DNA from 3 places in the Streptomyces sp. NBC_00727 genome. Region 2 is predicted to be linked to each of the others. Evidence: riboswitches for the same ligand, from Rfam matches in the RefSeq annotation. Region 2 holds a riboswitch; each other region holds the start of a gene.

Region 1 (10,008 bases), 3.8 Mb from region 2:
TGCGAGGTGCGGATGTCCAGGTCCCCCTTGTGGCGCCCGTCCACCAGCACGAGCGCGCCCACCCGGGTCCGCGCGTGCACCCGGACGGTGACCTCCGGCGGGACGTGCACCAGCACCCGGCCCGCCCGGGCCTCGACCCGGGTCCGCACGGTGTCGCCCTTCGGCACGGTGACCCGGGTCAGGTCCAGCTCGGCCTGCCCGGAGCCGACCGCGTAGCGCGGCTGGACCGCGGCGACGGACGCCGGGCGCCACTCCTCGCGCACCCAGTGCGTGCTGATGTCCTTGGGCAGCGCGGCGGCGCCCGCCAGCAGCCCCGCCGTGATCACCGCCATCAGCAGCGTGCCGAAACCGGTCCGCCCGACGAACGCGCTGACCAGCATCGCGAGGCCGAACACCGCCAGCGCGGCGGCGAGCCCGATCTCCAGGCTCGTCCCCAGCGGCTGCGAGTCCCAGCTCAGCCCCGTCCCGAGGCCGCCCGCCAGCAGGGCCACCAGGAACGCCGGGCCGGCTATGGACCGCGGGCCGCGCACCTCCCGGGACCGGGGCGGCGGCGGGCGGAACGGCGCGTCGGGCGTCGCCCCGCGCGGCTCCCCGCCGACCGTCGCGTCCGGCGGCCCCCACAGATAGCCGATCGCCACCTTGCCCGTCGACCCGTCCTTGATGATCGGGTCGCGCCACCAGGACGGCCACGACAGCGTCGGCGGCGCCATGACCTCGGGCGGCGCCTCCGACGCGGCCTGCGCGGCCGCCTGGTGCAGCGGGTCCTCGGGACCGGCCTTCCTGCGGGCCTGGGTCCACATGAGGAAGCCGAGGACCGCGACCGACAACATCGCGGAGAAGGCGAGCGTGCCGCCGTTGCCCAGCATCGACAGGAACAGACCGCAGCCGATCAGCGCGCACAGCACCGCGCTCAGCGACGCCAGCTCGACGCGCCCCGACAGCAGCCGGCGCGCCTCGTTCTCCTCCTCGCCCTCCACCGGTATCAGCAGCCAGGCGAAGCCGTAGAAGATCAGCCCGAAGCCACCGGTCACGGAGAGGACTCCGAGCACGATCCGGAAGATCACCGGATCGACTTCGCAGTACCGGCCGAGACCGCCGCACACCCCGGCCACGACCTTGTGCCGCGGGCTGCGGTGCAGGCGCGGAGCAGGGGCGGAGGGCGGTGTGGCGCCGGGCGGCGCGTCCTGAGGAACGGTCATGGCTCCATGGTGACGGGCCCCGCGCCCCTCCGGCACCCGCCCCGACCCTGGCCGGTCCCTGATATTGGCCGACCCTGGACTCAGGGACGAGTGGCCCGTCCCGCCCTCCCGCCCCCACACCGCCCCGGGGGTCTCAGGGTCGAACTGGGGGCCGACCCTGATGCCCTCGCCCGGGCAGGCATGTGACGATCGGTCCATGCCAGCCGCCACCGCCCGAGCCGCAAGCTCTCACGCCCCCGACCCGGAGGAGTCCCCACTGCGCAAGCTGTACCGCAGCGCGGACGGCCGGCTGCTGGGCGGAGTGGCGCGCGGGCTCGCCGGGCACCTCGGGCTGCCGGTCGCCTGGGTGCGGTTCGTCTTCCTCGGCCTGTTCTTCGCGGACGGCCTGGGCGCCCTGCTGTACGCGGTGTTCTGGATCGTGGTCCCGCTCGGCGTCGGCGGCGTGGACGGGCCGAAGTCCGTCTTCGAGACCGCCCCCGACGGCACCCGCAGGCTCCGCAAGCCCGACAAGGGCCAGGTCTTCGCCCTCATCGCGCTGCTCTTCGGCGCCGCCGTCTTCGTCGGCAACGTCGACATGGGCAGCAAGGCCGACCGCTACATCTGGCCCAGCCTCCTCATCGGCGCCGGCTCCGTCCTCGTCTGGCGCCAGGCGGACAACGCCCGCCGCGCCCGCTGGATGGAGGTCGGCCGCCGCCGCCGCGTCCTGCAGCTGGCCCGGGCCCTCGCCGGAGTGGCCCTCGTCGGCCTCGGCCTCGCCGTCTTCATGGTCGTACGCGGCTCCGCCGCCCAGCTGGGCAACGTCATCACCGCCGCCATCGCCGTGCTCACCGGCATCGCCCTCCTCGCCGGCCCCTACCTCGTCCGCATGACCCAGGACCTCTCCGAGGAACGGCTCATGCGCATCCGGGCCCAGGAGCGTGCCGAGGTCGCCGCCCACGTCCACGACTCCGTGCTGCACACCCTCACCCTGATCCAGCGCAACGCCGACGACGCCGGCGAGGTCCGGCGGCTGGCCCGCGCCCAGGAGCGCGAGCTGCGCAACTGGCTGTACAACCCCGAGGGCACCGGCAAGGACGAGGACGACGAGCCGGAAACCCTGGCCGAGGCCGTCAAACGGGCCGCGGCCGAGGTCGAGGACAAGCACGGCGTCCCGCTGGAGGTCGTCGTCGTCGGCGACTGCCCGCTGGACGAGAAGCTGGCCGCGCAGATGCAGGCCGCACGCGAGGCGATGGTCAACGCCGCCAAGTACGGTGGCGAGGGCGGCGCCGTCCAGGTCTACGCGGAGGTCGAGGGCCGCACGGTCTTCGTCTCCGTGCGCGACCGGGGCCCGGGGTTCGACCTGGACTCCGTACCGGGGGACAGAATGGGCGTACGAGAATCGATCATCGGTCGGATGCAGCGCAACGGCGGTACGGCCCGGCTGCGTTCGGTGCCCGGCGTGGGCACCGAGGTCGAGCTTGAGATGGAGAGGACGAGCGATGAACGGGACCAGTGAGGCGACCGGGGGCCACGAGGGCCCGGAGCGCCGGGTACGAGTCGTGCTCGTCGACGACCACCGGATGTTCCGCACCGGCGTACAGGCAGAGATCGGCCGCACCGAGGAGACCGGCGTCGAGGTCGTCGGCGAGGCGGCCGACGTCGACCAGGCGGTCACCGTCATCACGGCGACCCGCCCCGAGGTCGTCCTCCTCGACGTCCACCTCCCCGGCGGCGGCGGTGTCGAGGTGCTCCGCCGCTGCGCGTCCCTGATGGGCGCCGCGGAGAACCCGGTGCGCTTCCTCGCGCTGTCCGTCTCGGACGCGGCGGAGGACGTCATCGGGGTCATCCGTGGCGGCGCCCGGGGCTACGTCACCAAGACGATCACCGGCACCGACCTGGTCGACTCGGTCTTCCGGGTCCAGGACGGCGACGCGGTGTTCTCGCCCCGGCTGGCCGGCTTCGTCCTCGACGCCTTCGCCTCCACGGACGCGCCCCCGGTCGACGAGGACCTCGACCGGCTGACCCAGCGCGAGCGCGAGGTGCTGCGGCTGATCGCCCGGGGCTACGCGTACAAGGAGATCGCCAAGCAGCTGTTCATCTCGGTGAAGACGGTCGAGTCCCACGTCTCGGCGGTGCTGCGCAAGCTCCAGCTCTCCAACCGCCACGAACTGACCCGCTGGGCGACGGCCCGCCGGCTGGTCTAGGGCCTTTCGTTTGGATCAGGCCGGGCTCGCGGGCTCCGGCACCGCACCTCGCGGCGTTGTCGTCCAGCACCAACGCTCCTTCCCCAGGTTCTCGGCTCCGCTCGAACTGGGGAGACCCCATCTGGTTCAATCCTCCGCCTTGCGATGCACGGCACCGAAGCCCGCTCCCTGACCCGGCCTGATCCAAACGAAAGGCCCTAGGCGCGGTCCGGGTCCAGCGAGATGTTGAGCTTCTCGCCGATCCTGCGGTAGCCGATCGACGCGTAGATCCGCTCCACGTCGGCGTCGCCCGGCTCCAGCCAGACCACCCGGCAGCCCCGCTCGAACGCGGTGCGCGTCAGGTGGACGGAGAGCGCGGCGCCGATGCCCCGGCGGCGGAAGTCCGCGCCGACCGCGAGACCGGCGAGCTCGCTGAGTCCGTCGACCGGTACCGAGCAGCCGCCCGCGCCCGCCGGTGCTCCGCCGACGGTCGCGAGCGCGGCGACCCCGCCGCCGGCCGCCGCGTTCCGCAGCCACTCGACCGTGCCGTCCTCGGGCTCGCCCTCCCCGCCGTAGCCGAGGTGCTGGACGAGCGCGGCGGCCGCGAACTCCGCGTCCGTGGAAGGCTCCACGACGGCCAGGTCCGCGACCGGTTCCGGGGCCGCCAGGTCGCCGGGGGCGCAGGCCATGATCGGGGCGCGGTTCTCCACGGTGAACCCGGCGGCGAGCAGCGCCGGTTCGACGGCGGGCGCCCAGCCGGGCAGGAACTCCAGGCGGGGCATCCGGTCCCGCTCCCGGAAGGCGGCGACGAGCGCGTCGAGTTCGCCGGGGGTCGGCTCCGCGTCCCGGTCCGGGATCGCGTAGTTGGCGTACTTCAGCGACCAGTTCGGGTTGTAGCGGATCACGAACGGCCCGACGCGGACGTGGTCCGGGGAGCGCAGCGTGAGCGTACGGGCATGGGTCTGGACGTCGGTGTCCATCGGCATGTGCGGGTGTGTCCTTCGCGGTCGGGTCCATGGCTCGGAGGCCGGAGCCTATGCCACCCGGGTCGCCCCCGCGAAAGGCATTTCGTCGATCGGTGCGACGCGGACCGGGGCTCCGGGGCGCGGGGCGTGGATCATCTTCCCGTTCCCGATGTACAGGCCGACATGGCTGACGCCCGAGTAGAAGAACACCAGGTCGCCCGGAGCCAGTTGGGACCGGGGCACCCGCTGGCCCGCGTTGATCTGGGTGTACGTGGTCCGGGGGAGGGAGACGCCCGCGGAGCGCCAGGCGGCCTGCGTGAGGCCGGAGCAGTCGAAGGAGTCGGGCCCGGTGGCGCCCCAGACGTACGGCTTGCCCAGCGCGCCGTACGCGAAGGCGACGGCCTGGGCGGCGCGCGGGTTCGGCGCGGCGACGGTGGAGCGCGGGGCGCCGCGGTCGGCGTGACCGGCCCCGCGCCCGTCCTCGGAGGCGTCGTAGGCGGCGCGCTCGGCCGGGGTGAGGCGGGCGAGCAGGCGGCGGGCCTCGGTGAGCTTGGTCCGGACGGTCGCCCGGTGCTCCTTCAGGGCGGCCTGCCGGGCGGCCAGCTCGGTGAGCTTCCCGGACGCCTCGGCGCGTACCTGGGCGATCTCCGCGACCTGGCGCCGCACCGCGCGCACCTCGGTGGCCCGGCGCTCACCGGCCTGCTCCGCGTAGGTGGCGCGGCGCAGGTACTGGTCGGGGTCGGAGGAGAGCGCCAGCTGCACGGACGGGTCGAGCCCGCCGGAACGGTACTGCGCGGCGGCGTACGAGCCGAGCACGTCGCGGGCGGCGTTGAGGCGCTCGGTCCTGCGGGCGGCCTCGTCGCGCAGGGCGTCGACCGACTTGGCGGCGGCAGCCGCCTCGGTCTTCGCGCCGTTGTACTTCTCGCCGGCGGCCTCCGCCTCCCGGTACAGCCGGTCCACCTGGGCCTTGACCTGCGCGGCGGTCGGCGCGGGGTCGGCGTGCGCGGCTCCCGGCAGCACGGCGGCGGTCGCGGCCCCGGCGAAGGCGAGGGTCGCCGCGGTGCGGGCCGCGGAGCCGGTGGTGAGGCGCTGCCTGGGTTTGCGATGCGCTGCCACGAGGGCGGGCGTCCTTCCGTGCGACTGCCCGGCGGGGTCTACCGGCGGGCTCCTTCGGTGGTCCGGAGAGGACGGCGCCTGGGCCGGCCACCGGGAAGGGACGCTAATCCGAGGTCACGGAAAGGTGTCGTTATGGCGGTTATTGCCCGCTCTTGGCGTGGCATTGTCACTGAACGACCGCGTGTGAGGCGTGAGTGACAGGAAAAATTGCCGCACATACCGGCAAAGAGTGCATTCATCATTCAAGCGGCCCGTAGGGGGCCACCCTGCCCACGAGGGGCCGGAACCCCCGGGGCTAGGGTGCGGAACCATGCGCGTACTCATCGATTTCGTCGTCGCCCTGCACATCATCGGCATCGCCGCCCTGCTCGGCGGCTTCCTCGGCCAGATGAAGGCGATGAAGGCCGGCACCGCCCGGTTCGTCCCCGGCATGCTGCACGGCGCGCTGACCATGCTGGTCACCGGAGTCGCCCTCGTGGGACTCGACCAGGCCGACGACCACCCCGTGAACAACGTAAAGATCGGGATCAAGCTGCTGATCCTGGTCGTCATCCTCGGGCTCGTCTACGTCAAGCGGGACGAGGAGAAGGTCGAGAAGGGCCTCTTCGCGGCGGTCGGCGCCCTGACCATGGCGAACATCTTCATCGCCACGCTCTGGACCTGAGCGGCGGCACGGCGGCCGGCCCGCGCGCGGGCCGGCCTCTTCCCGGTCAGGCCGGGCGCACACTCCCGTAGATCGGCATGTAGTAGATCGACTCCTCGCGCACATTCGCCCCGGGCTTCGGCGCGTGGATCATCATCCCGTCGCCCTTGTAGATCCCGACGTGGCTGATGTCGTCGTAGAAGAACACCAGGTCACCGGGTTGCAGGTCGTCCGTGGCGATCCGCGTCCCGACGTTCACCTGGTCCCAGGTGGTACGCGGGATGTCGACGCCCGCCGCCTTCCAGGCCGCCTGCGTCAGCCCCGAGCAGTCGTACGAGGCGGGGCCGGTCGCCCCCCAGACGTACGGCTTGCCGATCTGGGCGCGGGCGAACGCGAGGACCTTCTCCGCCTTCGTCGAGGCGCTGCTGCCGGAGCCCGAACCCGAACCCGAGCCCGTGCCCGAGTCCGAGCCGGAGCCCGCCCCCGTCTCCGTGCCGCTGCCGCCCGCGTCCTTGGCCTTGCGCGCGGCCTCCTTCTTGGCGGCGGCCTGCTTCTTCGCCAGCTCCTCCGCCTTGCGCTTGGCCTCCGCCTCCTTCTTGCGCTCCAGCTCCGCCAGCCGTGCCTTCTCCTCGGCGGTCAGCTTCGACAGCAGCGTCCGGGCCTCGGTCAGCTTCGTCTGGACGTTCTGCTTGCTGGTGCGCAGCGCGGTCTGCGACTCGGTGAGCGTCTCCAGGCTCTTCACGGCCTCGGTCCGCTGCTTCGACGCCTTCGCCTGCTGCGTACGGAACTCGGTGACCGCCTGCTGCTGGCGCTCGGCCATCCGGTCCATGAGGTGGGTCTGGTCGAAGAACGACTGCGGGTCGTCGGCCAGGAAGAAGGTCGCGGTCGGCGCGAGGGTGCCGTCGCGGTACTGGGCGGCGGCGTAGTTGCCCAGCGTCCTGCGGGCGTCGTTCAGCTTCGCGGTGCGCTTGGCCACGTCGTCCAGCAGCGTGTCGACCTCGGTCTTCTGCTCGGCCGTGGCCTCCTTGGCCTGGTTGTACTTCTGGGTCGCGGTGCCCGCCTGCCGGTAGAGGTCGTCGACCCTCTTCTGGACTTCCTCGATGCTTGGCTTGGGCGCGGGCGCGGCCATCGCGCTCTGCGAGGACAGCAGGGTCACCGAGGCCAGCGCGGCCGAGGTGAGCCCGACGGCGGGGGCGGTGGCGCGCACCCGGGTGCGCGGTTTGCGATGCGACGCCAAGGCCGGCATCTCCTTCCGTGGACCGCCTACCGGGTTAGCTGTCGGGTTCGGGCGGAACGGAAGGCTGCCCTACGGTCCAGTGGGGGCGGACCGATTCACCCCGGTGATGCGTGTGGGTCCCCGGTTCCGGGCGGGCCCGGATTCGGCGTGGAGGCACGTTCGGCGTGGGTCGCCTTGGGGGTACGGGCCGTCCGAACGAGCACGCTAGCCAACTCATGGGGCCGCTGTGAAGGTTGGTGTTCGATATGCCCGATACATTTTCGTGACCTTTTCGGAGCGGGACTCGCTGTCAGTGGAGAGCTTTAGACTCGGACAGCGATGAGCAGCCTCTTTGACGACAGTTTCCTGGCCGGCCTCCAGCACGAGGAGGAAGGGCCCCCGCCGCCCCCCGAGGACTCCGCACCCGAAGCGGTGCCGGAGGACCTTTTCGCGGGGGTGTTCGACGGGCCCCCGCCGCCCCGCGACGCGTACTACCGCGATGGTGCGCACCGACCGGTCATCGACCCCGAGGCGCTGCTCGACGGGCTGAACACCGAGCAGCGCGCCGCCGTCGTGCACGCCGGGTCGCCCCTGCTCATCGTCGCCGGCGCCGGCTCCGGCAAGACCCGGGTGCTCACCCACCGCATCGCCCACCTGCTGGCCGAGCGGGGCGTGCACCCCGGCCAGATCCTGGCGATCACCTTCACCAACAAGGCCGCCGGCGAGATGAAGGAGCGCGTCGAGCAGCTGGTCGGGCCCCGGGCCAACGCCATGTGGGTCATGACCTTCCACAGCGCCTGCGTCCGCATCCTGCGCCGCGAGTCGAAGAAGCTCGGCTTCACGTCCTCGTTCTCGATCTACGACGCGGCCGACTCCAAGCGGCTCATGGCCCTGGTCTGCCGCGACCTGGAGCTGGACCCCAAGCGCTACCCGCCGAAGTCCTTCACCGCCAAGGTCTCCAACCTCAAGAACGAGCTCATCGACGAGGAGACCTTCGCCGGCCAGGCTTCCGACGGCTTCGAGAAGACCCTGGCCCAGGCGTACGCGATGTACCAGGCCCGGCTGCGCGAGGCCAACGCGCTGGACTTCGACGACATCATCATGACGACGGTCCACCTGCTCCAGGCCTTCCCGGACGTCGCCGAGCACTACCGCCGCCGCTTCCGCCACGTCCTGGTCGACGAGTACCAGGACACCAACCACGCCCAGTACACCCTCGTACGGGAGCTGGTCGGCCCGGCCGGCCCCGAGGACGCGCCCGCCGAGCTGTGCGTGGTGGGTGACGCGGACCAGTCGATCTACGCCTTCCGGGGCGCGACCATCCGCAACATCCTCCAGTTCGAGGAGGACTACCCGGACGCGACGACGATCCTGCTGGAGCAGAACTACCGCTCCACCCAGACGATCCTGTCCGCCGCCAACGCGGTCATCGAGCGCAACGAGAGCCGGCGTCCCAAGAACCTCTGGACCAACGCCGGCACCGGCGCCCGCATCACGGGCTACGTCGCGGACACCGAGCACGACGAGGCCCAGTTCGTCGCCGAGGAGATCGACCGCCTCACCGACGCGGGCGACGCCAAGGCCGGCGACGTCGCCGTCTTCTACCGGACGAACGCGCAGTCCCGTGTCTTCGAGGAGATCTTCATCCGCGTCGGCCTGCCGTACAAGGTCGTCGGCGGCGTCCGCTTCTACGAGCGCAAGGAGGTCCGGGACGTCCTGGCCTACCTGCGGGTCCTCGCCAACCCGGAGGACACCGTCCCGCTCCGCCGCATCCTCAACGTCCCCAAACGCGGCATCGGCGACCGCGCCGAGGCGATGATCGACGCGCTCTCCCTGCGCGAGAAGATCACCTTCCCGCAGGCGCTGCGCCGCGTCGACGAGGCGTACGGCATGGCCGCCCGCTCCGCCAACGCCGTGAAGCGGTTCAACACGCTGATGGAGGAGCTTCGCACGATCGTCGAGTCCGGCGCGGGCCCCGCCGTGGTCCTGGAAGCGGTTCTGGAGCGTACGGGCTATCTCGCCGAGCTCCAGGCGTCCACCGACCCGCAGGACGAGACCCGCGTCGAGAACCTCCAGGAGCTCGCCGCCGTCGCCCTCGAGTTCGAGCAGGACCGGGGCGAGGAGGAGGGCGCGGGCACGCTCGCGGAGTTCCTGGAGAAGGTCGCGCTCGTCGCGGACTCCGACCAGATCCCCGACGAGGACACGGACGGCTCCGGCGTCATCACGCTCATGACCCTGCACACCGCGAAGGGCCTCGAATTCCCGGTCGTCTTCCTGACCGGCATGGAGGACGGCGTCTTCCCGCACATGCGGGCGCTCGGTCAGGTCAAGGAGCTGGAGGAGGAGCGCCGCCTCGCGTACGTCGGCATCACCCGCGCCCGCGAGCGCCTCTATCTGACCCGGGCCGCCATGCGCAGCGCCTGGGGCCAGCCCTCGTACAACCCGCCGTCGCGGTTCCTGGAGGAGATCCCGGACCAGCACCTGGACTGGAAGCGCAAGGGCCCGATGGCCGCCCCGGCGGGCCCCACCTCGGGGATCACCTCGTCGCTCTCCGCCTCCCGCGCCCGCTCCGGCCCCTCCGGCTTCGCGACCCGGCGCACCTCCGACAAGCCGACGATCACACTGGTCGCGGGCGACCGGGTCACGCACGACCAGTTCGGCCTCGGCACGGTGACGGCGGTCGAGGGCGTCGGCGACCAGGCGAAGG
Region 2 (10,008 bases):
TACCACTCCACGGACGCCCGCGCCGAGCTGGTCTGCTTCCCGCACGCGGGCGGCGCGGCGGGCTTCTGGCGTCCGCTGTCCGCCGCCGTCCGCGCCTCGCTGGACGTGCGCGCCGTCCAGTACCCGGGCCGGCAGGACCGCTACCGCGAGCCGCCCGTCCGCGATCTGCACCGGCTCGCCGACCTGGTCGCCGAGGCGCTGGAGAGCGGACCGCCGCCGGCCGGGCCGCGGGTCTTCGTCGGGCACAGCATGGGCGCCTCGCTCGCCCATGAGGTGGCGCTGCGGCTGTCCGGGCGCCACGGTCCGGCGGCGCTGATCGTCTCCGGCCGCCGGGCGCCCTCGCGCCTCGGGGCCGGGGAGCGGCTGGAGAGCGACGAGGCGGTGATCGCGAGGGTCCGCGCGCTGGGCGGCACCGATCCCGCCGTGCTGGCCGACCCCGACCTGCTCGACGTGATCCTTCCCGCGCTGCGTGCCGACTACGCGGCCGTCGCCGGTTACGTGCCGGGCGACGGCCTCCTGGCGTGCCCGGTCGTCGCCCTCACCGGTGACAGCGACCCGGATGCGCCTCCGGAGGACGTACGGGCATGGCGCACGCACACCACGGGCCCGTTCGAACTGCGGGTCCTGCCGGGCGGGCACTTCTTCCTGAACGACCATCTGCCGGCCGTCGCGGAGCTCGCTGTCGCGCTGTCCGCCGCTGCCCCGGGGCACGGGCGGGCGGTGGGGCCGTCGTGAGCGGCGCTGGTTGCGTCACACGCCGTGAAGCCACCCGCGCACGGTTTCGTCGTCGGTCCACCTGGCCGCGAGCAGCAGGGCGATGTCGTCGGGCCGGTCGGCGGCCAGCCGGGCCCGGCTGATGACGTGGTCGGCGGTGTCGACCAGGGGCACGGCGCCGAGGCCGGCGATCGTGCCGCGCAGCCGCTCGACCCCGATGTCGATGTCGGTGCCGGCCTGCTCGACGAGGCCGTCGGTGTAGAGGGCGAGCGTCGCGCCGGGGTCCAGGTGGAGCTCGGTGACGGGGTACGCGACGTCGGCGTCGATGCCCAGGACGATGCCGCCCGCCAGCTCCATGACCTCGGCGGTGCCGTCGGGCCGGCGCAGGACGGGCTGGGGATGCCCGGCGCGCACGGCGTGCGTGCGGCCGGTGGCGGGGTCCGTCACGATGTAGCAGCAGCTCGCGAACTGGCCGGTGTCGAGGTCGATGAGCAGGCGGTTGGTACCGCTCATGACCTCCTGCGGGTCGTGGCCGCTGAGCGCGAAGGCCCGTACGGCACTGCGGAGCTGGCCCATGGTCGCGGCGGCGGCCACGCCGTGGCCCTGTACGTCCCCGATGACGAGGGCGAGCCGGCCGTGGGTCTCGATCACGTCGTACCAGTCGCCGCCGACGTCCATGCCCTGGGTGCCGGCGAGGTAGCGGCCCTGGGTGTCGATGCCGTGGACGGCGGGCAGCCGGTGCGGCAGCAGGGCGTCCTGGAGGCCGCGGGCCAGGGCGGCCTCGGTGTCGTAGCGCTGGGCCCGCTGGAGCGCCTGGGCGATGAGGCCGGCCAGGGCGGTGAGGACCGTACGCTCCTCCGGGCTGAAGCCGCGCGGCCGGTCGAAGCCGAGGATGCAGGAGCCGACGAGCCGCCCGGAGGCGATCAGCGGCAGGAAGGCGCGGGCGCCGACGTCCGCGTCCATGGGGATGCCGGGGTAGGCGGCCGCCAGACGCTGCATGGACTCGAAGAAGATGGGGCGCCCGGTGGTGAGGGTCTCCACGCCCGGGATGCGGGCGTCCAGGCCTACGGCGTCGAACCGGTCGAGGAAGCCCTGCGGGAAGCCGGTCTCCCACTCCAGGTAGAGGTGGCCCTCCTTGAGCAGGTAGATCGCCAGCTGCCGGCCGCCGAACGCGGGCAGCAGTTCCTCGGTGACCACGCGGGAGACCTGGCGGGCGGTGACGGCCTCGGTGAGCGCGATGGCGAGGGCGACCGGGCGGTAGAGGGCGGCGGACCGGTCGGCCGGGGAGCCGAGTCCCAGGCCGGGCGAGACGACGGAGCCCGGGGTGTAGGCGGGCTCGTCGGTGTGGGTGAGGACGGCGGTCAGCCCGTCGTGCCCGGGGTACAGGGAGACGGAGAGCCAGGGCGGCGGGTCGCGCCGGGCGAGGAAGTGCACCGGGGCGTCGGAGATCATCGCGGCCCGGTAGTGGTCCTCGTACGCGGGGTTCGCGAACCAGGGCAGCGCCTCCCAGAAGACCCGCCCGACCAGTTCCGCGCGGGCCCGGCCGAGCATCTCCTCGGCCAGCGGGTTGACGTAGGTGATCCGGCCGAAGCGGTCGAGCGAGAAGATGCCGCGCGGCAGCCGGTCGGCGGCCTCGGCGACGACCGGGCCGATGCCCAGGTCCACCAGGAAGCCGGTGAGGTGTCCGCCCGGGCCGGCGTCGTCGTCCCGGCGCCCGGAGACCTCCAGCAGGTGGGAGCGGCCGTCCGGGCCGCGCAGGCGCATCCGGCGTACGACGGGGCCGTGGGAGTCCGCCGCCTGCCGGGCCAGCGCCCAGAGGCCGTAGACGTCCTCGGGCGCCAGTCTGGCCGCCAGGGCCCCGATGGTGCCGGGGAAGCCGCCGGTGCCGGTGCCGAGGATCGCGTCGAGGTCCGCGTCCGCCTGGACGGTGCCGGTGCCGAGGTCCCAGTCGAAGCGGCCGATGCGCACCGGCGGCGAGGTCTCGGCGGGCAGCTGGACGGGCAGCGGTTCCCCGTCCCACTCCGGCCGGGTGCCGGAGTCCGCCAGGGCGGCCAGTTCGGTGCCGAGGCTCCGGGCGATGCGCTGGAGCCGGTCCCGGTCGGCGGCGGACACCGGTTCGTCCCCGGTCGCGGCGCGCAGGACGACGAGGACGCCGACCGGCTCGTGACCCCGCAGGACCGGCACGTACAGGGACCCGAAGGGGAACGGCAGGCCGGCCATGAGCTGCGGGAAGCGGCGCATGGCGTCCTCGGCGTCGGCGAGGTAGACGGGGCTGCCGGTGCGGAACGCCTCGGCGATCGGGAACGGCCGGTTCACGTGCATCCGCCACCAGGGGCGGAACAGCGGTCCGGGAAGCCCGGCGAGGACGGCCAGGCGGAGCAGGCCGGGGGTGCCGGAGGGCAGATAGATCCCGCCGGCCAGGCCGCCGACTGCGTCGATGGCGCTCACGACTGATTGCGCGAGCACCAGGGACAGATCGTCCGGTGCCCGTCCGTCGTCCGGTCTCCCGGGAAGGCCGTCGCCCGGACCGAGCGGCACCCGCCCGGCCGCACCGTGCCAGGTCACACAGCCAGGATGCTCCCGCCCGGCCGGTACGCGCACGTCGGAGAGGGGCCGGGTCCGCGCCTTCCTTCCGCCGGTTCGCGGCCGGGGGCCGGGTGTGTCCGGCCTTCCCACGCGGCGGAGCGGTGGCCGCCACGGGTGTGGCGGCCACCGCTCCTTCACGGTCCGTGCAGGCTCCTACCGGCCCTCGTCGGGCGGGCGGCGGTCACCGAGCTGGTCGTTGATCTTCTGCTGGGCCGAGTCGACCTGGCCGCCGTACTTGCCGCCGGTCTTCTTGTCGACGAAGTCCCCGCCCTTCTCGACGCCCTGCCGGGCCTGATCGGGGTGCCCCTTGATCATGCCCTTGATCTTGTCGAGCATGCTCATGACTGACCTCCTAGAGACGCTGACCGTTCCAGCATCCACGCCCGGCCCGCCCGACGCATTCCGGGGCGGGACCCCACGACGTCGAACACCATGTATTTACCGGCACACGCAGAGGGGCGGAGGAAGCGCATTCGCTTCCTCCGCCCCTCCTCACGGCTCCGCCCCGAGCACGGGGCCGGGTGGGATCAGTAGGCGCCGAACACGTTGTCCATGGAGCCGTACGTGGCGGCGGCGTAGTTGCACGCGGCCGTGATGTTGGCGACCGGGTCGTAGATGTCCGTCGACGTACCGGCCACGTGGTAGGCGTCGAAGGTGGGCTGGATCACCTGGAGCAGACCCTTGGAGGGCGTGCCGTTGACGGCGTTGATGTCCCAGTCGTTGATGGCGAACTGGTTGCCCGAGGACTCACGCATGATGTTGCGGTAGATGCCGTCGTAGCTGCCGGGGATGCCGTGCTCGGCCATGACGGCCAGGGATTCCTTGATCCAGCCGTCGAGGTCGTCGGTGTACGCGACCGTCTGGGCCTCGGCGGGCGCGGCGGCGGTCTTCTCGGCGACGGGGACGACCGTGCGCTCGGAGCGGTCGGCGCGGTCGGCGCTCTCCGTCCGGGGCGCGGTGTCGCCGTTCTTCTCGGCGGTCTCCGCCTTGAATTCGCTCTTCTCCGCGGCCTTCGGGGCGGCGGCCTCGGACTTGGCTCCGATGGTGAGCTTGAGGCCCGGGTGAATGAGGTCGGGGTTGCTGCCGACAACACCGCGGTTGTCCTTGTACAGCCGCTCCCAGCCACCGCTGAGGGAATGTCCCTGCGCGATCTTGTAAAGCGAATCGCCGGAGACCACGGAATACGTGGTGGGCGTGGCCTTGCGCACGGCAATTTCCTTGCCGGCGACGGAAGTCGGGGCCGCGGCCCTTTCGGCGACGACGGACTTGGCGGGGGCGGCGGAGGCCGATCCGGCAGTGATCAGGGGGAGCGCGAGAACGGCTCCGCCCGCGCTCACGGCGATGAAACCGCGGGTCAGGGACGCGGACTTGGCACGACGGTGCTTACCCGTGATGGGCATGGCGTATTTCCTCTCCGTCGCCTACGAGGTGAGCTGTCGGGTTCGGACTGGAGATGTCCGGTCGCGCATGGCGACTTCACCCCTAGCCGCTCCGGATTCCGGACCGGCGGCAAACCTGGGTCCCCCGCTCCTGCCGTACGTGGGTGGTCGGGTTCCCGGACGGCGGCAGGATTCGGCGTTCCATCCGGATTGATGACGGGACCGTAAGCGAGAAACGACGGCCGGAACAAGCCCAGAATTGCTGATCACAATTGTTTTGCAAGATCAATCAAAGGAAATGCTCATGATCGCTCTCGGCAGGGGGAGTCAAATTTCTTGGCACGCCTGGGAACCGCGAGATCGGATTACGCGTCAGAAACGGCGAACGTGACGCTGCCCACTGCGACCGAAGTGGGGCATTAGTCCGTTTCGATGGCCTTGGGCAGCATCAAACCCTCCCCAAGTGCCCACTGTTGACCTTTGGCCCATAAAGTGACAAAAGGGGCACAGGAGCCATGCGGAAGGCCGGAAATCCGCCTTCCGGCCCCCTCGCCCACACGATCAACATATGGTTAGGCTTACCTAAGTGTGTCGGGATGTCGGCGGCGGCACCGGGGCACGCCCCTGCCCTGAAACGACGTCGATCGTCCGGCACGGCCCCGTTCACCCCTCATCGGCAAATGGAGACCCCAGGCCATGGCGCCGCATTCCACGCATGACTCCGGCCGTTCCGCCCCCTCCGACGACCTGGAACTCACCGGCCGCCTGGCCCTCGTGACAGGAGCCGGACGCGGCATAGGTGAGGCGGTCGTCCGCGTCCTGGTCGCACGCGGCTGCCGGGTCCTGGCGACCGACGCGGCCCCCGAAGGCGTGGACGCCCTGGCCCGGGAGTACGGCCGGAGCGTCGTCGCACGGAGGCTGGACGTGACGGGCGCGGCGGCCGTCGAAGCCCTCGTGGCCGAGGCCGAGGAGACGCTCGGCGCCCTCGACATCGCGGTCAACGTCGCCGGGATACTGCGGTGTTCACCGGTCGCCGAGCTGACCGACGAGGACTGGGCGGCCACGTTCGCCGTCAACACCGACGGGGTGTTCCACGTATCGCGGGCCGTTTCACGCCGGATGGCCGCGCGCGGTGCGGGCAGCATCGTCACCGTGGCGTCCAACGCCGCCGGCATCCCCCGTACGACCATGGCGGCGTACGCCGCGTCCAAGGCGGCCGCCGTCATGTTCACCAAGTGCCTCGGCCTGGAGCTGGCGCCCCTCGGCGTCCGGTGCAACACGGTCTCGCCGGGTTCCACCCTCACCGACATGCAGCGCGGCATGTGGCCGGCCGGCGAGGCGCGCGACGACGGGCCCGCCGCGCAGCGCGTCATCGCCGGGGACCTGGCGAGCTACCGCACGGGCATACCGCTGGGCAGGATCGCCGAGCCGTCCGACATCGCCGAGGCGGTCGCCTTCCTGGTGTCCGACCGGGCCCGCCACATCACCCTGCACGACCTGTACGTCGACGGCGGCGCCACCCTGCGCGCCTGACCCGTCCGCCCGGCGCCCCCGAAAGCGGCTCGCAGCCCTCCCCACTGGAGACCTCAACGATGACTGCCTCACCGTACGAAGACGCCCCGACCTGGCCCGCCGAGTTCGCCGCCCGCTACCGGGCGGCCGGTCACTGGCGCGGCGAGACGTTCACCGGCATGCTGCGCGAACGGGCCGAGGCCCACGGCGACCGGGTCGCGATCGTCGACCCGGCCCCCGAGCGCCGCGCCTGGACGTACCGCGAACTCGACGAGCGCGCGGCCCGGCTGGCGGCCGGCTTCCGGGCGCGCGGGATTGCGAAGGGCGACCGGGTCGTCGTCCAGCTGCCCAACGCCGCCGAGTTCGCCGAGGTCGTCTTCGCCCTCTTCCGCATCGGCGCGCTGCCCGTCTACGCGCTGCCCGCGCACCGGGAGACGGAGATCGCCTACTTCTGCTCCTTCGCGGAGGCCGTCGCCTATGTGATCCCGGACCGGCACGCCGGATTCGACCACCGGACCCTGGCCGCGGCGGTGAAGGAGCAGGCGCCCACCCTGAAGCACGTGTTCGTCGTCGGCGACCCGGGTGAGCACACCGCCCTGTCCGACGTGCCGTGCGAGGAGACGGGCGAGCCGGACGACGAGCCCGAGCCGCACGACCTGGCCTTCCTCCAGCTGTCCGGCGGCACCACCGGGGTGCCCAAGCTCATCCCCCGTACACACGACGACTACATCTACTCGCTGCGCGGCTCCAACGAGATCTGCGGCGTCGACGCGGACACCCGATTCCTGGTGGTCCTGCCCGCGGCGCACAACTTCCCGATGAGCTCGCCCGGCTGGCTCGGCACGCTGTACGCCGGCGGCACGGTCGTCCTGTGCCCGCGCCCCGACCCGGCGACCGCCTTTCCGGTCATCGAGCGCGAGCGGGTCACGATGACGGGCATGGTGCCGCCGCTCGCCCTGCTGTGGACCGACGCGGCCCCGGCGGCGGAGCAGGACCTGTCGAGCCTGGAGCTGGTCCTGGTCGGCGGCGCCAAGTACAGCGAGACGGCGGCCCGCCGGCTGGAGCCCGCGCTCGGCTGCCGGCTGATGCAGGTCTTCGGCATGGCCGAGGGTTTGGTCAACTACACACGGCTCGACGACGACCAGGAGACCGTGGTCACCACCCAGGGCCGGCCGATCTCCGAGGACGACGAGATCCGCGTCGTGGACGATGCCGGACTGGACGTCCCCGAGGGGCACTTCGGGCATCTGCTGACCCGGGGCCCGTACACCATCCGCGGCTACTGGCGCGCCCCCGACCACAACAGGTCGGCGTTCACCGAGGACGGCTTCTACCGTACGGGCGACATCGTGCGCCGCACCCCCAGCGGCCATCTCGTCGTCGAGGGCCGGGCGAAGGACCAGATCAACCGGGGTGGCGAGAAGGTCGCGCCGGAGGAGATCGAGAACATCATCCTCGCCCACCCGTCCGTGCACGACGTCTCGGTGGTCGGGGTGGCCGACGCGTACCTCGGTGAACGCACCCTGGCGTACGTGATCCTGCGCGAGGGCGCCGAAGTGCTCGGGGCGCTCGCCGTGAAACGGCATGTGCGCGAGCGCGGGATCGCCGCGTACAAGGTGCCCGATCTCGTCGAGTTCGTCGACGTCTTCCCGCAGACGGGGATCGGCAAGGTCAGCAAGAAGGGCCTGCGCACCGAATCCGGGCCATCGGCTGCCGACGCCCCGTCAGCCCCCGTCACACAGCACTGAATCCGCCCCGAGCGGCACCGAAAGGCTCCCCCATGCCACTCCCCGCCATCGCCCCCTACCCCCTGCCCTGCGCGGACGAGCTCCCGGCGAACCGGGTCGGCTGGACCGTCGACCCGGCCCGCGCCGTGCTGCTCGTCCACGACCTGCAGAACCACTTCCTGCGCGCGTACCGCCCCGGCGAGCAGCCGCTGACCGGCATGCTCGCGAACACCGCCCGCATCATCGAGGCGAGCCGGCGCGCCGGGATCCCGGTGGTGCACTCGGCGCAGCGCGGCGGCCAGAGCGCCGAGGAGCGCGGCCTCCAGCTCGACTTCTGGGGGCCGGGGGTGGCGGACGACCCGGTGGCCCTGGCGGCGCCGGAGGCGGTGGCGCCCGCACCGGGCGACACGGCGCTCACCAAGTGGAAGTACAGCGCCTTCGTCCGCACCGAGCTGGAGTCCCTGATCCGCGACGACGGCCGCGACCAGCTGGTGATCACCGGGGTGTACGCGCACATCGGGGTGCTGATGAGCGCCGCCGACGCGTGGATGCGCGACATCCAGGCGTTCGTGGTGGCGGACGCGGTCGCGGACTTCTCGCGCGAGGACCACGACATGGCGCTGCGCTGGGCGGCGGGCCGCTGCGCGGTCGTGACGACGACGGATGTGCTTCTGAAGGAGATCTGAGCCCCGCACGGCAAAGAGAAATCCCCGGGCCGCAATTGCGGCCCGGGGATTTTCCCAGGTATATTGAGTGGTTCTGTGCGCCCACAGAAAAGGCCCCTCACCGGGGGCCAACAAGAATCACCATATCCGTCAGGGAGCTGTTTTGTCAACTCGGGAAAGCGCCGAATTGCAGAAGGAACAGGAATACATCGACCGGCTCCACCACCGTGTCGACGTGCTGCGTGGTGACGCCGCCGAGCAGGTCCAGGACGCCCTGACGCCGGTCGGCACCGGCCAGCAGGCCCGGCTCGAACGCGATGTCCTGGTCGCCGAGCGCTCCGGTCTGCTCGCCGCTCTGAACGCGGTGGACGGCTCGCTCTGTTTCGGCCGTATCGATCTCTCGGACGGCGTCGCACACCATATCGGCCGTATCGGAATCCGCGAGGACGACACCGAACACACGCCTTTGCTGATCGACTGGCGCGCCCCGGTCGCCCGTCCCTTCTATCTCGCCACCCATCACACCCCGATGGGTCTGCGCAGGCGCCGCCACCTCACGACCGAGGGCCGCACGGTCACCGAGCTGCACGACGAGATCCTCGACATCGAGGACCGGGAGCGCACCGGCTTCGAGGACCCCAGCGGCGACTCCGTCCTGCTGGCCGCCGTGAAATCCGCGCGCACCGGGCGCATGGCCGACATCGTGCGGACCATCCAGGCGGAGCAGGACCGCATCATCCGCGCGCCGCACCGCGGTGTCCTCGTCGTCGAGGGCGGCCCCGGCACCGGGAAGACGGCGGTCGCCCTGCACCGGGCGGCGTTCCTGCTGTACGAGCAGCGGGAGCTGCTGGCCAAGCGCGCGGTCCTGATCGTGGGCCCCAACCCGGCCTTCCTCAGCTACATCGGCGAGGTGCTGCCGGCGCTCGGTGAGACCGGTGTCCTGCTCGCCACGCAGGCCGAGCTCTTCCCCGGCGTCCACGCGCGCTCCGCGGACACGCCCCGGGCCGCCGCGGTGAAGGGCGGCGCGGCCATGGCCGAGGCGCTGGAGCTCGCGGTGCGCGACCGGCAGCTGCTGCCCGAACCGGGCGCCCCGCTGATCGTCCCGCACGACGACGGCGACCTGATCCTGGACTGGGAGATCGCCTACGAGGCCCGGCAGGCGGCCCGCGACACCCGGCTGCCCCACAACCTGGCCCGGCCGCACTTCGCGTTCCGGATCATCGACGCGCTGACCGCCCAGCTCACCGAGCGCATCGGCGCCGACCCGTACGGCGGTCCCAATTTCCTGGGGCCGGACGACATCGCCCAGCTCGGCAAGGCCGTCGCGGTCAGCCAGGAGGTGCACGCGGCGATCGACGAGCTGTGGCCGCCGCTCACCCCGCAGGGCTTCCTGGCCGGCTACCTGGCCGAGCCGGTCCATCTGCC
Region 3 (10,008 bases), 3.2 Mb from region 2:
ATGTACGCCTTGAAGGCGGCGTCGCGTTCCTTCGCCTCCTGGACGTCGCGCCTGCCCATGGACTTGCCGCGGGCGATCACGTAGATCAGTACGCCCAGGTAGGGCAGGACCAGCGCGAGGACCAGCCAGCCGGCCTTCGCCCAGCCGCCGAGGTCGTGGCTGCGGAAGACGTCCATGATGACCCGGAAGAGAAGGAAGAGCCACATGATCCAGAGGAAGAACCAGAGCATCGTCCAGAACAGGTTGAGCAGGGGATAGTCGTCCATCGTCCACTCCCGGCGCCGTCGACATGGCTGAGTCCGAACTCAGTCATATCGCCATATGGGCGCATGCGCCCGTTGAGAGGATCCGGGTTCTGGTCAGGAGGGGGCGCGGCGGCTACTTCTCCGGCCCGGATGCGGTGACCGGAGCCTTGCCGGTGTCCTCGTCGGACGCCGTCCTCGTGCCTGCTTCCGCGTCCGGCGCGGTGGCGGCGGCCGCCTTCCTGCTGTTCACCATGATGCCGATGAAGCCGGCGAGGAACCCGCTGATCAGGCCCGATATCGCGTGGTTGGCCGCGTTGACCGACTCGCTGCCCGGGAGGCCGATCGCCAGGTAGTTCACCGCCGCGCTCATCACCGCGCCCAGCACGCCGCCGATGAGGCCGCCCGTGGCGGCGGCGCGTACGGGTGACGGCGGGGTGGCAGAGGGAGCGGGGGTGCGATCGGAGGCGAGCGGTGCGGTCATGGTCGAGAGCCCTCCAGACAGGCTGCGATCAGAGACCGGGAGCGGCTCTCCGTGCGCGCCGGCATGCGCGGTCGGAGCTGCTCACACGGGCAGCCCACCGAGCCGGGGGGTGCAGCAGATACCTTGCGACAGAACACATGTTCCTTGCAACACCTTCTCGTTTTCGGCACTTTGACGTTCGGTGAGGACCCGTGTGCGTGGGGCGTGCGAGGCGGGTGGTCACGAGAGCTCCGAACATGCCGTAGAGTTGTGTTTACCGACGCGGGGTGGAGCAGCTCGGTAGCTCGCTGGGCTCATAACCCAGAGGTCGCAGGTTCAAATCCTGTCCCCGCTACTGAAGGATCAGGCCCGGCACGCAAGCAGCGTGCCGGGCCTGATGCGTTGTCGGCGTATACGTGTTTAGCCCCATCGGCGGCCGAGGAGTCGCCCGTCGGCCGGGCGGCGGCGAGGCTGGGGGAGGTGCGCGGTACCGTCCGCGGCCGTGGCTGCACCGGGCAGGAGACCGCAGGTGGGGAAGTGGGAGCGTCGGTGGCGCGGGCGTGGCGGCGTGCGGAGCCGCCGGTTCGTCCGGGTGCTGCCGGTGGCGATGATCGTCATCGGGGTGGCGTTCGACCTCTTCACGCCGCCGCCCTTCACGGCCGTCCCGATGTTCGCGGCCGCTCCGCTGATCGCCGCGCCGTTCTTCGGCCTCGGCACCACGGTCCGGATAGGGATCGTCGCTGTGCTCGCCGTCGCCGGAATCCGGCTCTACAGCGGGGATCTGGTCAAGGTGGTCTCGTTCGTCGAGATGCTCACCGTGGTCACGGTCGCCTTCCAGGCGTGCGTGATCAACCGGGTCGTGCGGCGCGGCAACGAGCAGCTGGCGTCCGCCCGGATCATCGCCGAGACCGCCATGCGTGCGGTGCTGCCGGAGCCGCCCGAGCGGATCGGCGGACTCCAGGTGGCCGCGCGGTACGAGGCGGCGCAGGCGGACGAGTTCGTCGGGGGTGACCTGTTCGCGGCGGCGGACACCCCGTACGGGGTGCGGCTCGTGCTCGGGGACGTGCGCGGGAAGGGGCTGGAGGCGGTCGGGGCCGTGGCGGTGGTGATCGGGGCGTTCCGGGAGGCGGCCGAGCAGGAGACGACGCTGGAGGGCGTGGCGCAGCGGCTGGAGCGGGCGCTGGCGCGTGAGTCGACCCGGGGCGGCGGGTTCGACGCGTTCGAGGAGTTCGTCACCGCCGTGCTGGCGGAGATCCCGCCGGGCGGACAGGCGGTACGGATCGTGAACCGCGGCCACCCCGACCCGCTGCTGCTGCACGGGGACGGGGCGGTGGAGGCCCTGACGCCTTCGGAGCCCGCGCTGCCGCTCGGCATGGGCCTGGGGGTGCGGCCGGACCGCTCGGACGGGTGGGAGCTGCCGGCCGGCGGGACGCTGCTGTTCTACACGGACGGCCTGTCCGAGGCACGTGATGCCGACGGCGTCTTCTACGACCCGGCTGGGCGGCTGCGCGGGCGCCTCTTTCCGGGGCCCGAGGAGTTGTTGTCCGCGCTGACCGACGACGTACGGCTGCATACGGGGGGCGAGTCGACCGACGACATGGCGCTGCTCGCGGTGGCGCGGCCGGCGAAGGGGCAGCCCGACCGGCGCAGGACGGTGAAGATCATCAAGCGGGGTACAACCCTGCGTGACTGACAGGCGCCGCTCCGCATAACATTTGACGCAACGTCAGAAAACGCGTAGTGGCCGGACCTCGTTCAACTCGCCCGATTCCACCCGGTTGTGTCCCATAAAGTCCGGGCCGAGGAGGGGAACGATCAGTGGGAACAGCTTGGAATCGGACCCGTCTGTCTATTAACGTTCGATAACGCAGCGCGGTTGTCACAGCCGCCGTCAGTGGCGGCACCGTGCGCGAGCGCCGAATTCCGCAAGGGAACCGGGGAACCACCTACATGGGGTGAATCGGGCATCTCTGTCTTCACGAGAGGCGGAGGGACCCGTAGGAGACCTTCCTGCTCCGAACCCGTCAGCTAACCCGGTAGGCGAGAAGGAAGGAAAGGAGTGCGCCCGCGTGGCGTCCAACAAGCCTGCCCCCGAATCACCCTCCCGGTTCGTGCCCGAGTACGGCGCCGACTTCGCGAACGGCCCCGCTACCGCGTACATCCCGGAACAGGGGATCGACTACGCGACCGATGGGGGCAACGGCTACGGCACCGGCGCCGGTCCCGGCAGCGGTTTCCGCGCCGACGATGCCGACTCCGAGCGGACCTGGGAGGAATGGAACCCCACCGAGGAGTCCGTCCGTCCCGTCCGCGGCAAGCACCGTGTCGCCAAGCAGCGCAATGGTCTGGCCCGTAGCTCCACCGTCCTCGGCGTCGGTGTCATCGCGGCCGTCGGTGCGGGCGGCATGGCCACCGCGCAGAGCAAACCGCCGGTCTCCATCTCTCTTCCCGATTCCATCGCGGACAATCTCCCCGACGCCAACTCCCTTCCGGGCGTAGGTGCGTTGTTCTCCGGCGAGACCAAGACCGAGGCCGAGGCCCGGGTCACCGCGACCGCTGCCGCCCCGCTGACCACCGCCGGCATCACCACCGCCGAGGCCGAGCAGGGCACCACGGACGCCGGCGAGGCGCTGCGCGCCCGCATCCTCCAGCAGGCCGAGCAGCAGCAGGGCGCCGCCGACGCCGAGGCCAGGGCGGCCGAGGAGAAGGCCGCGGCCGAGAAGGCCGCCGCCGAGGCGAAGAAGCAGCAGGACGAGGCCGAGGCCAAGGCCGCCGCCGCGAAGAAGAAGGCGGAGGAGGAGGCGAAGAGGAAGGCCGAGGCGTTGCGCCTGGCCAAGCTCGCCGCCAGCTACGCCATCCCCACCTCCTCGTACACGATCACCTCGACGTTCGGCGAGGCCGGTTCGATGTGGTCCTCCGGCTATCACACGGGCCTCGACTTCGCGGCGCCGACCGGTACCCCGATCAAGGCCATCCACACCGGCACCATCAAGTCGGCCGGCTGGTCCGGTTCGTACGGCTACCGCACGGTGCTGGAGCTCGAGGACGGCACCGAACTGTGGTTCTGCCACCAGTCATCGATCGGTGTCACCGTCGGCCAGAAGGTCACCACCGGCGACACCATCGGCCGTGTCGGCGCGACCGGCAACGTCACCGGCCCGCACCTCCACCTGGAGGTCCACACCCCGGACGGCAGCGGCATCGACCCGATGGCCTGGCTGCGCGCCCGCGGTCTGACCGTCTGACCCTCGGCGTTGCCTCCCGCGAGTCCGGGACGGCCCGCGCCGTTCCCGGTCCGCGCCCTTCCGAACCCCGGCAGCCCTGACGCACACCCCCCGACGTCAGGGCTGCCGGTCCGTAGGTCCGCGGCTGGCTGGATGTAGGTGGCACGGAATAGTGGGGTGGCCGGAAACCGTTGTCCCCCTTATGACTTCACTGCGCACTCTCGGCCCGTCCGGCCTGCAGGTCTTCCCGCTCTGCCTCGGTGGAAACGTCTTCGGCTGGACCGCGGACGAGGACCAGTCCTTCGCCGTCCTCGACGCGTACGCGGCGGCCGGCGGCAACTTCGTCGACACCGCCGACGCCTACTCGCACTGGGTTCCCGGTAACGAGGGCGGCGAGTCGGAGACGGTCATCGGCAAGTGGCTCGCGGCGCGCGGCAACCGGTCCGACGTCGTGGTGGCCACCAAGGCCGGCGCGCTCCCCGGATACAAGGGGCTGTCGGCGCCCACGATCAAGTCGGCCGCCGAGGAGTCGCTGCGCCGGCTGAACACCGACTACATCGACCTCTACTACACGCACTTCGACGACGAGACCGTCCCCGTCGAGGAGATCATCACCGCCCTGGACCAGCTGGTGCGGGAGGGCAAGGTCCGGGAGATCGCCGCCTCCAACATCAGCCCTGAGCGCCTGCGCGCCTCGGTGGAGTTCTCCGAGCGCGAGGGACTGGCCCGCTATGTGGCGCTCCAGCCGCACTACAACCTGGTCTCCCGCGACACCTACGAGGGCGGGCTCCAGGACACCGCCGCACGCGCCGGGCTCGCGGCCGTCCCGTACTTCGCGCTGGCCGCCGGCTTCCTCACCGGCAAGTACCGCCCGGGTGCGGCCGTGGACAGCGCCCGCGCCGGGAGCGCGGCCGGCCACCTGGAGTCGGAGCGCGGGCAGCGGGTGCTCGCCGCGCTCGACACGGTGGCGCGGGAGCGGGACGCCGAGATCGCGACGGTGGCCCTGGCCTGGCTCGCCTCCCGGCCGACGGTCGCCGCGCCGATCGCCTCCGCCCGCACGGTCGGACAGCTCCCCGCCCTGCTGGCGCTCGCCGACCTCCGCCTGACGGACGACGAACTGTCGACACTCACCGAAGCGTCCGCGTAGGCGCGTTGACCCGGCTTAGGCCTCCTCCTGGTCGGGGCAGCGGCCCGTCGGTCGCGGATCAGGCCGGCGGGCTGCCGCTGTACGGCGGGCCGGCACAGGGCGGTGCGGCGTACGGCTGCGGGGTGTAGGGCGGTGCGGTGTACGGCGGTACGGGCTGTTGGCCGTACGGCTGCGCTGTGTACGGGGACGGGGCGCCGTACGGGTACGGGGCGGGGGCGGCGCTGTGGGCGTGGGGTCCGTACGCGTGATGCGGCCAGGGCGGCGGGAAGCCCGGGGGCCGGCGGTGCGTGGCGCGAGCCGCGTACGCCAGGGCGGGGCCCGCGACGTCCCGGCGCTGCCACAGGTGGTGCAGCAGCTCCAGCTCGCGGGCGGCGAAGTCGGGATCGGCCGTGCCCCGGCGGGCCTGCCGGCGCAGGAAGGCGAGGGACGTCGCGAACGCCTCGTACTCGGCGACCGTACGGGCCGCGGCCCTGCCGTGCTCCTTGGCCTCCTTGGGGTGCTTCGCGTGGGCCGGGGCGTGGGCGTGGCCGTACGGGGTCGCCCGGTGCGGCTGGCCGTACGCGCCGGCCGCCGCCGCGTACCGCTGGCGCGCCGCGTTCCGGGCGAGGGCGCGGGCCCGCATCGAGGCGAGGGCGAGGGGTTCGGCGGGGGAGAGCCAGCCGGCCCCGGCGTACGCGGGGAGCTCGACGGCCAGGGAGCGCAGCTCCTGCCGGCGCGCCCGGATCAGGAGCCACGTGATCAGGCCGAAGACGGGGACCATGAACGCCCCGTAGACGATGTAGAACCCGTACCGGGTGAAGGTGGCCGAGCCGTTCCACAGGGCGTGCATGCCCATCGCGAGGACCAGGCCGAGCAGCGGGGCCCCGATGCGCCTGAACCGCCGGCCGGGTGCGGTGCTCGCGGCGGTCCCGAGACCGATGCCGGTCAGGACGGTGAAGAGCGGATGGGCGAACGGTGTCATGACCGCGCGGATGAGGAACGTCATCACCGTCACCGACGCGAAGGCGGTGCCCATCTGCTGGTCCTCGCCGAAGGCGTTGCCCAGATAGAGGATGTTCTCGGTGAAGGCGAAGCCCGTCGCCGTGAAACCGGCGGCCACCGCGCCGTCGACGAGGCCGGTGAACTCCCGTCGCCGGAAGAGGAAGAGCAGCAGGACGGCCGCCGCCTTGGCGCTCTCCTCGACGACCGGCGCGATGACCGTGGCACCCAGGGTGTCCGCGTTGCCCGGATCGGACCCGGCTATCCACCGGGTGGCGAAGGAGTTGGCGAGGATCGCGACCAAGGCCGCCGCGCACGCGCCCCACGCGAAGGCGAACAGGAGGTTCCGCCACGGCCGGGGGTCGACCCGGCCCAGCCAGCGGAAGGCCGCCATCAGAGCGGGGACCGGCAGCACGGCCAGACCCAGGCCGACCAGGAACCCCTCGGTCCCGGTCTGGTCGCGGACCAGGGCCAGGATCACCACACCGCAGAGCGCCAGCGTCGCGAAGACGGCGACCACTCGGAACGTCCGGTTCCGCCACAGTGGGCCGACGCGGCGCGGCCGGTAGCGCCACTGGCTCCGCTCCGGCACGGCAGCCAGGATCTCGCCGACCCGCTGCTCCTGGAGCACGGGGACGACCGGCTGACCTTGCCATTGCTGCTGAACAGACCCGTCCGACACCCCTCGACCCTAACGAGCGGCACTGACAACGGCCATGGCGCGTGCGGCCGGCGCGGGGCGCCGGCCCCTGCTGGTCAGACGCGACGGGTCAGACGCGCGCGAAGAGCAGGTCGTGCACCACGTGGCCCTTGCCCAGGCCCTGGCCCTCGAACCGGGTCAGCGGACGGAACTCCGGGCGCGGGGCGTAGCCGCCGTCGGCCGTCGTGTTCTCGAAGCGGGGGTGCGCGGTGAGGACTTCGAGCATCTGCTCGGCGTACGGCTCCCAGTCTGTCGCGCAGTGCACGATCGCCCCGGGCTTCAGCGGGCCCGCGACCAGGTCGAGGAACTCCGGCTGGATCAGCCGGCGCTTGTGGTGGCGGGTCTTGGGCCAAGGGTCGGGGAAGTACACCCGCAGCCCGTCCAGCGACTCCGGCTCCAGCATCTCGCGCAGCAGGATGATCGCGTCACCGTTGGCGACCCGGACGTTGGTCGAGCCGTTCCGGTCGGCGAGTCCGAGCAGGTTGCCCTGGCCGGGGGTGTGCACGTCCACCGCGAGGATGCCGGTGCCCGGGTCGGCGGCGGCCATCTGCGCGGTGGCCTCGCCCATGCCGAAGCCGATCTCCAGCACCACCGGGAGCCCGTCGAACATCGCGGGCAGGTCCAGGGCGCTGAGCCCGTCGATGTCCAGGCCCCACTTGGGCCACAGCCGCTCAAGGGCATCCTGCTGGCCGGGCGTGACCCGGCTGCGGCGCGGCTGGAAGCTGCGGATGCGGCGCTCGTGGTGCGAGCCGGCCGGGTCGGCCGCGGGGCCGCCGGGGAAGCGGGGCTCCTGGCGCATCCGGCGCGCCCGCTCCAGGGACGCGGCCCGCAGGTCGTCCGGGATTCCGGCGGTGGTGGGCGCGGTGCCGTCCGGCCCGGCGGGGTCGCCGGAGGCCGGGCGGGAGGGGTTCATGGGCTCAGACACAATGCCCTGATTCTACGGGGCCGTGCGTTCTACGGGGCCGTGCGTTCTGTGGGGCCGTGCGTTCTGTGGGGCCGTGCGTTCTACGGGGCCGCGGGCGGAGGGGTGTCCGACAGGTCCGGCCGTTCACCCCGCCTTCGCCGGCGTCGGCGGCTTCCACCCGGCCGCCCGCGCCCGGAGCAGCGCCCGGCGGGCCACCTCGCGGCCGATCGGCAGCGAGGCGGTGGCGGCGGGCGACGGGGCGTTCAGCACATGGACCGTGTGCGGGGCCTCGCGGATCAGGAAGTCGTCCACCAGGGTGCCGTCCCGCAGCACGGCCTGGGCGCGGACCCCGGCCGGTGCGGGGCGCAGGTCGGACTCCGTGACCTCGGGCAGGAGGCGCCGGACGGCCTCTGTGAACGCGTGCTTCGACAAGGAGCGGTGCACCTCGCCCGCCCCGTACCGCCAGTGCCTGCGGGCGATGCGCCACGAGCCCGGCCAGCTCAGCGTGTCCATCAGCTCGCGGGGGCGGACGACCGGCCAGCCGTAGCCCTCGCGGGCCGCCGCGGGCACCGCGTTGGGGCCGACGTGGACGGAGCCGTCGAAGCCCCGGGTCAGATGGACGCCGAGGAAGGGGAACGCCGGATCGGGCACCGGATAGACCAGGCCGCGCACCAGCTCGGGCCGCGCCAGCTCGTAGTACTCCCCCCGGAACGGCACGATCCGCATGCCCGGGTCGTCGCCGGCCAGCCGGGCCATCCGGTCGCAGTGCAGCCCCGCGCAGTTCACCAGCACCCTGGCCCGGACCACCAGGCCGTCGGCCGTGCGCACGGCCACGCCCCAGGGGCGGCGGTCGATCGCCGTGACCTCCGCGCCGAACCGGATCGCGCCGCCCGCGCCGCGCACCTCGTCGGCGAGCCGTCCGGCGACCGCCCTGAAGTCGCACACCCCCGTGGTGCCGACCCGGATCGCGGCGAGGCCCCGCACCTTCGGCTCGTACTCGGCGATCTGCGCGGGCCCCAGCTCGCGCACCGGCAGCCCGTGCTCACGGCCGCGCTGGACCAGGGCGTGCAGCCGGGGCAGCTCGGCGCGGTCCGTGGCGACGATCAGCTTGCCGGTCACCGCGTGCGCAATGGAGTGCTCCCGGCAGAAGTCGACCAGCTCGGCGCCGCCGCGCAGCGCGTACCGCGCCTTGAGCGAGCCCGGCGGGTAGTAGATCCCGCTGTGGATCACCCCGCTGTTGCGCCCCGTCTGATGGCGCGCCGGGGCGTCCTCCTTCTCCAGCACCGTCACACGGGTGCCCGGCGCGGCGCGCGTGAGCGCGTACGCGGCCGACAGGCCGACGATCCCGCCGCCGATCACCAGCACATCGCAGTCGTACGCCGCGTGCGTCATCATCACGCCACCTCCCACCCCGATAGTGCACTGACCCACTGACAACGGGCTCAAACCCGTACGGCCAGCGTGGCGCTTCCCGAGGAGCGAAGGTTCTACGCCGGGGCGACCAGCAGGGGGCGGGCGCGCTCGCGCAGTTCGACGACGCGCGGCTCGTCCCCGTACGGCTCCAGCCGGTGCAGCAGGTCGCGTACGTACTCCGTGGTGCGCGCCGACGAGATGCGGCCCGCCACCTCCACGGCCCGGGTGCCCGCCGCGCAGGCCGCGTCCAGGTTCCCCGACTCCAGTTCGGCGACCGCCGACACGACGAGCCGCAGCCCGTGCGAGCGCACGAACTCCTCGGTGGGCCGGGACAGCGCCTGCTCGGTGAAGCGGCGGACCTGGCGCGGTGCCTTGAGGTCGAGGTGGCACTCGGCGGCGTCGGCCGCGAATCTGTCGTACGAGTAGAAGCCCAGCCACGCCGGGTCCGCGTCGCCCTCCCGGGAACGCTCCAGCCAGCTCTCGGACGCCTTGAGCGCTGCCCCCGCGGCCGGCGCGTCGTTCGCCTTCGCGTGCGCCCGGGCCTCGACCAGGCGGAAGAAGCTCATCGTGCGCGCGGTGGCGAGGCCCCGGTTGCGTTCGACGGCGGCCTGCGCGAGGTCGACGCCCTCGTCGGCGAAGCCGCGGTAGGTGGCCTGCAGCGACATGGACGCCAGGACGTAGCCGCCGAGCGGCACGTCGGCCGCCGCGCGGGCGAGGCGCAGCGCCTGGATGTAGTAGCGCTGGGCCGCCTCCTGCTGGCCGGTGTCGAAGGCCATCCAGCCGGCGAGCCGGGTCAGCTCGGCCGCGGCGCCGAACAGCGCCCGGCCGACCTCGTCGCTGTACGAGCCGAGCAGCAGCGGGGCCGCGTCGACCCGTAAGCACTCGGGGACCATCGAGGAGCGCCAGTCCCCGCCGCCGTACTTGGAGTCCCAGCGGC

The links. Region 2 has a riboswitch for cyclic di-AMP ahead of OG242_RS02630 (transglycosylase SLT domain-containing protein). Riboswitches for the same ligand answer to the same signal wherever they lie in the genome.
Positions count from the first base shown of each region.
Region 1: it holds a riboswitch for cyclic di-AMP, as region 2 does, so the genes downstream of both, OG242_RS19970 (NlpC/P60 family protein) here and OG242_RS02630 (transglycosylase SLT domain-containing protein) in region 2, are expected to answer to the same signal.
Region 3: it holds a riboswitch for cyclic di-AMP, as region 2 does, so the genes downstream of both, OG242_RS16985 (M23 family metallopeptidase) here and OG242_RS02630 (transglycosylase SLT domain-containing protein) in region 2, are expected to answer to the same signal.

Region 1 covers NZ_CP108981.1:4,385,078-4,395,085, forward strand. Annotated here, with positions in the region: gene OG242_RS19940 (PspC domain-containing protein) at 1-1,199, opposite strand, end outside; gene OG242_RS19945 (PspC domain-containing protein) at 1,396-2,694, shown strand; gene OG242_RS19950 (response regulator transcription factor) at 2,678-3,382, shown strand; gene OG242_RS19955 (GNAT family N-acetyltransferase) at 3,580-4,347, opposite strand; gene OG242_RS19960 (NlpC/P60 family protein) at 4,396-5,442, opposite strand; gene OG242_RS19965 (hypothetical protein) at 5,753-6,106, shown strand; gene OG242_RS19970 (NlpC/P60 family protein) at 6,153-7,331, opposite strand; cyclic di-AMP (ydaO/yuaA leader) riboswitch at 7,330-7,480, opposite strand; gene pcrA (DNA helicase PcrA) at 7,641-10,008, shown strand, end outside.
Region 2 covers NZ_CP108981.1:591,827-601,834, forward strand. Annotated here, with positions in the region: gene OG242_RS02615 (thioesterase II family protein) at 1-735, shown strand, start outside; gene OG242_RS02620 (SpoIIE family protein phosphatase) at 751-3,279, opposite strand; gene OG242_RS02625 (antitoxin) at 3,454-3,642, opposite strand; gene OG242_RS02630 (transglycosylase SLT domain-containing protein) at 3,828-4,700, opposite strand; cyclic di-AMP (ydaO/yuaA leader) riboswitch at 4,704-4,888, opposite strand; gene OG242_RS02635 (2,3-dihydro-2,3-dihydroxybenzoate dehydrogenase) at 5,376-6,212, shown strand; gene OG242_RS02640 ((2,3-dihydroxybenzoyl)adenylate synthase) at 6,272-7,939, shown strand; gene OG242_RS02645 (isochorismatase family protein) at 7,972-8,604, shown strand; gene OG242_RS02650 (HelD family protein) at 8,771-10,008, shown strand, end outside.
Region 3 covers NZ_CP108981.1:3,798,803-3,808,810, forward strand. Annotated here, with positions in the region: gene OG242_RS16965 (SHOCT domain-containing protein) at 1-266, opposite strand, end outside; gene OG242_RS16970 (hypothetical protein) at 379-726, opposite strand; tRNA gene OG242_RS16975 (tRNA-Met) at 987-1,060, shown strand; gene OG242_RS16980 (PP2C family protein-serine/threonine phosphatase) at 1,235-2,398, shown strand; cyclic di-AMP (ydaO/yuaA leader) riboswitch at 2,610-2,763, shown strand; gene OG242_RS16985 (M23 family metallopeptidase) at 2,775-3,950, shown strand; gene OG242_RS16990 (aldo/keto reductase) at 4,132-5,076, shown strand; gene OG242_RS16995 (PrsW family intramembrane metalloprotease) at 5,135-6,736, opposite strand; gene trmB (tRNA (guanosine(46)-N7)-methyltransferase TrmB) at 6,825-7,667, opposite strand; gene lhgO (L-2-hydroxyglutarate oxidase) at 7,803-9,053, opposite strand; gene OG242_RS17010 (sporulation protein) at 9,146-10,008, opposite strand, start outside.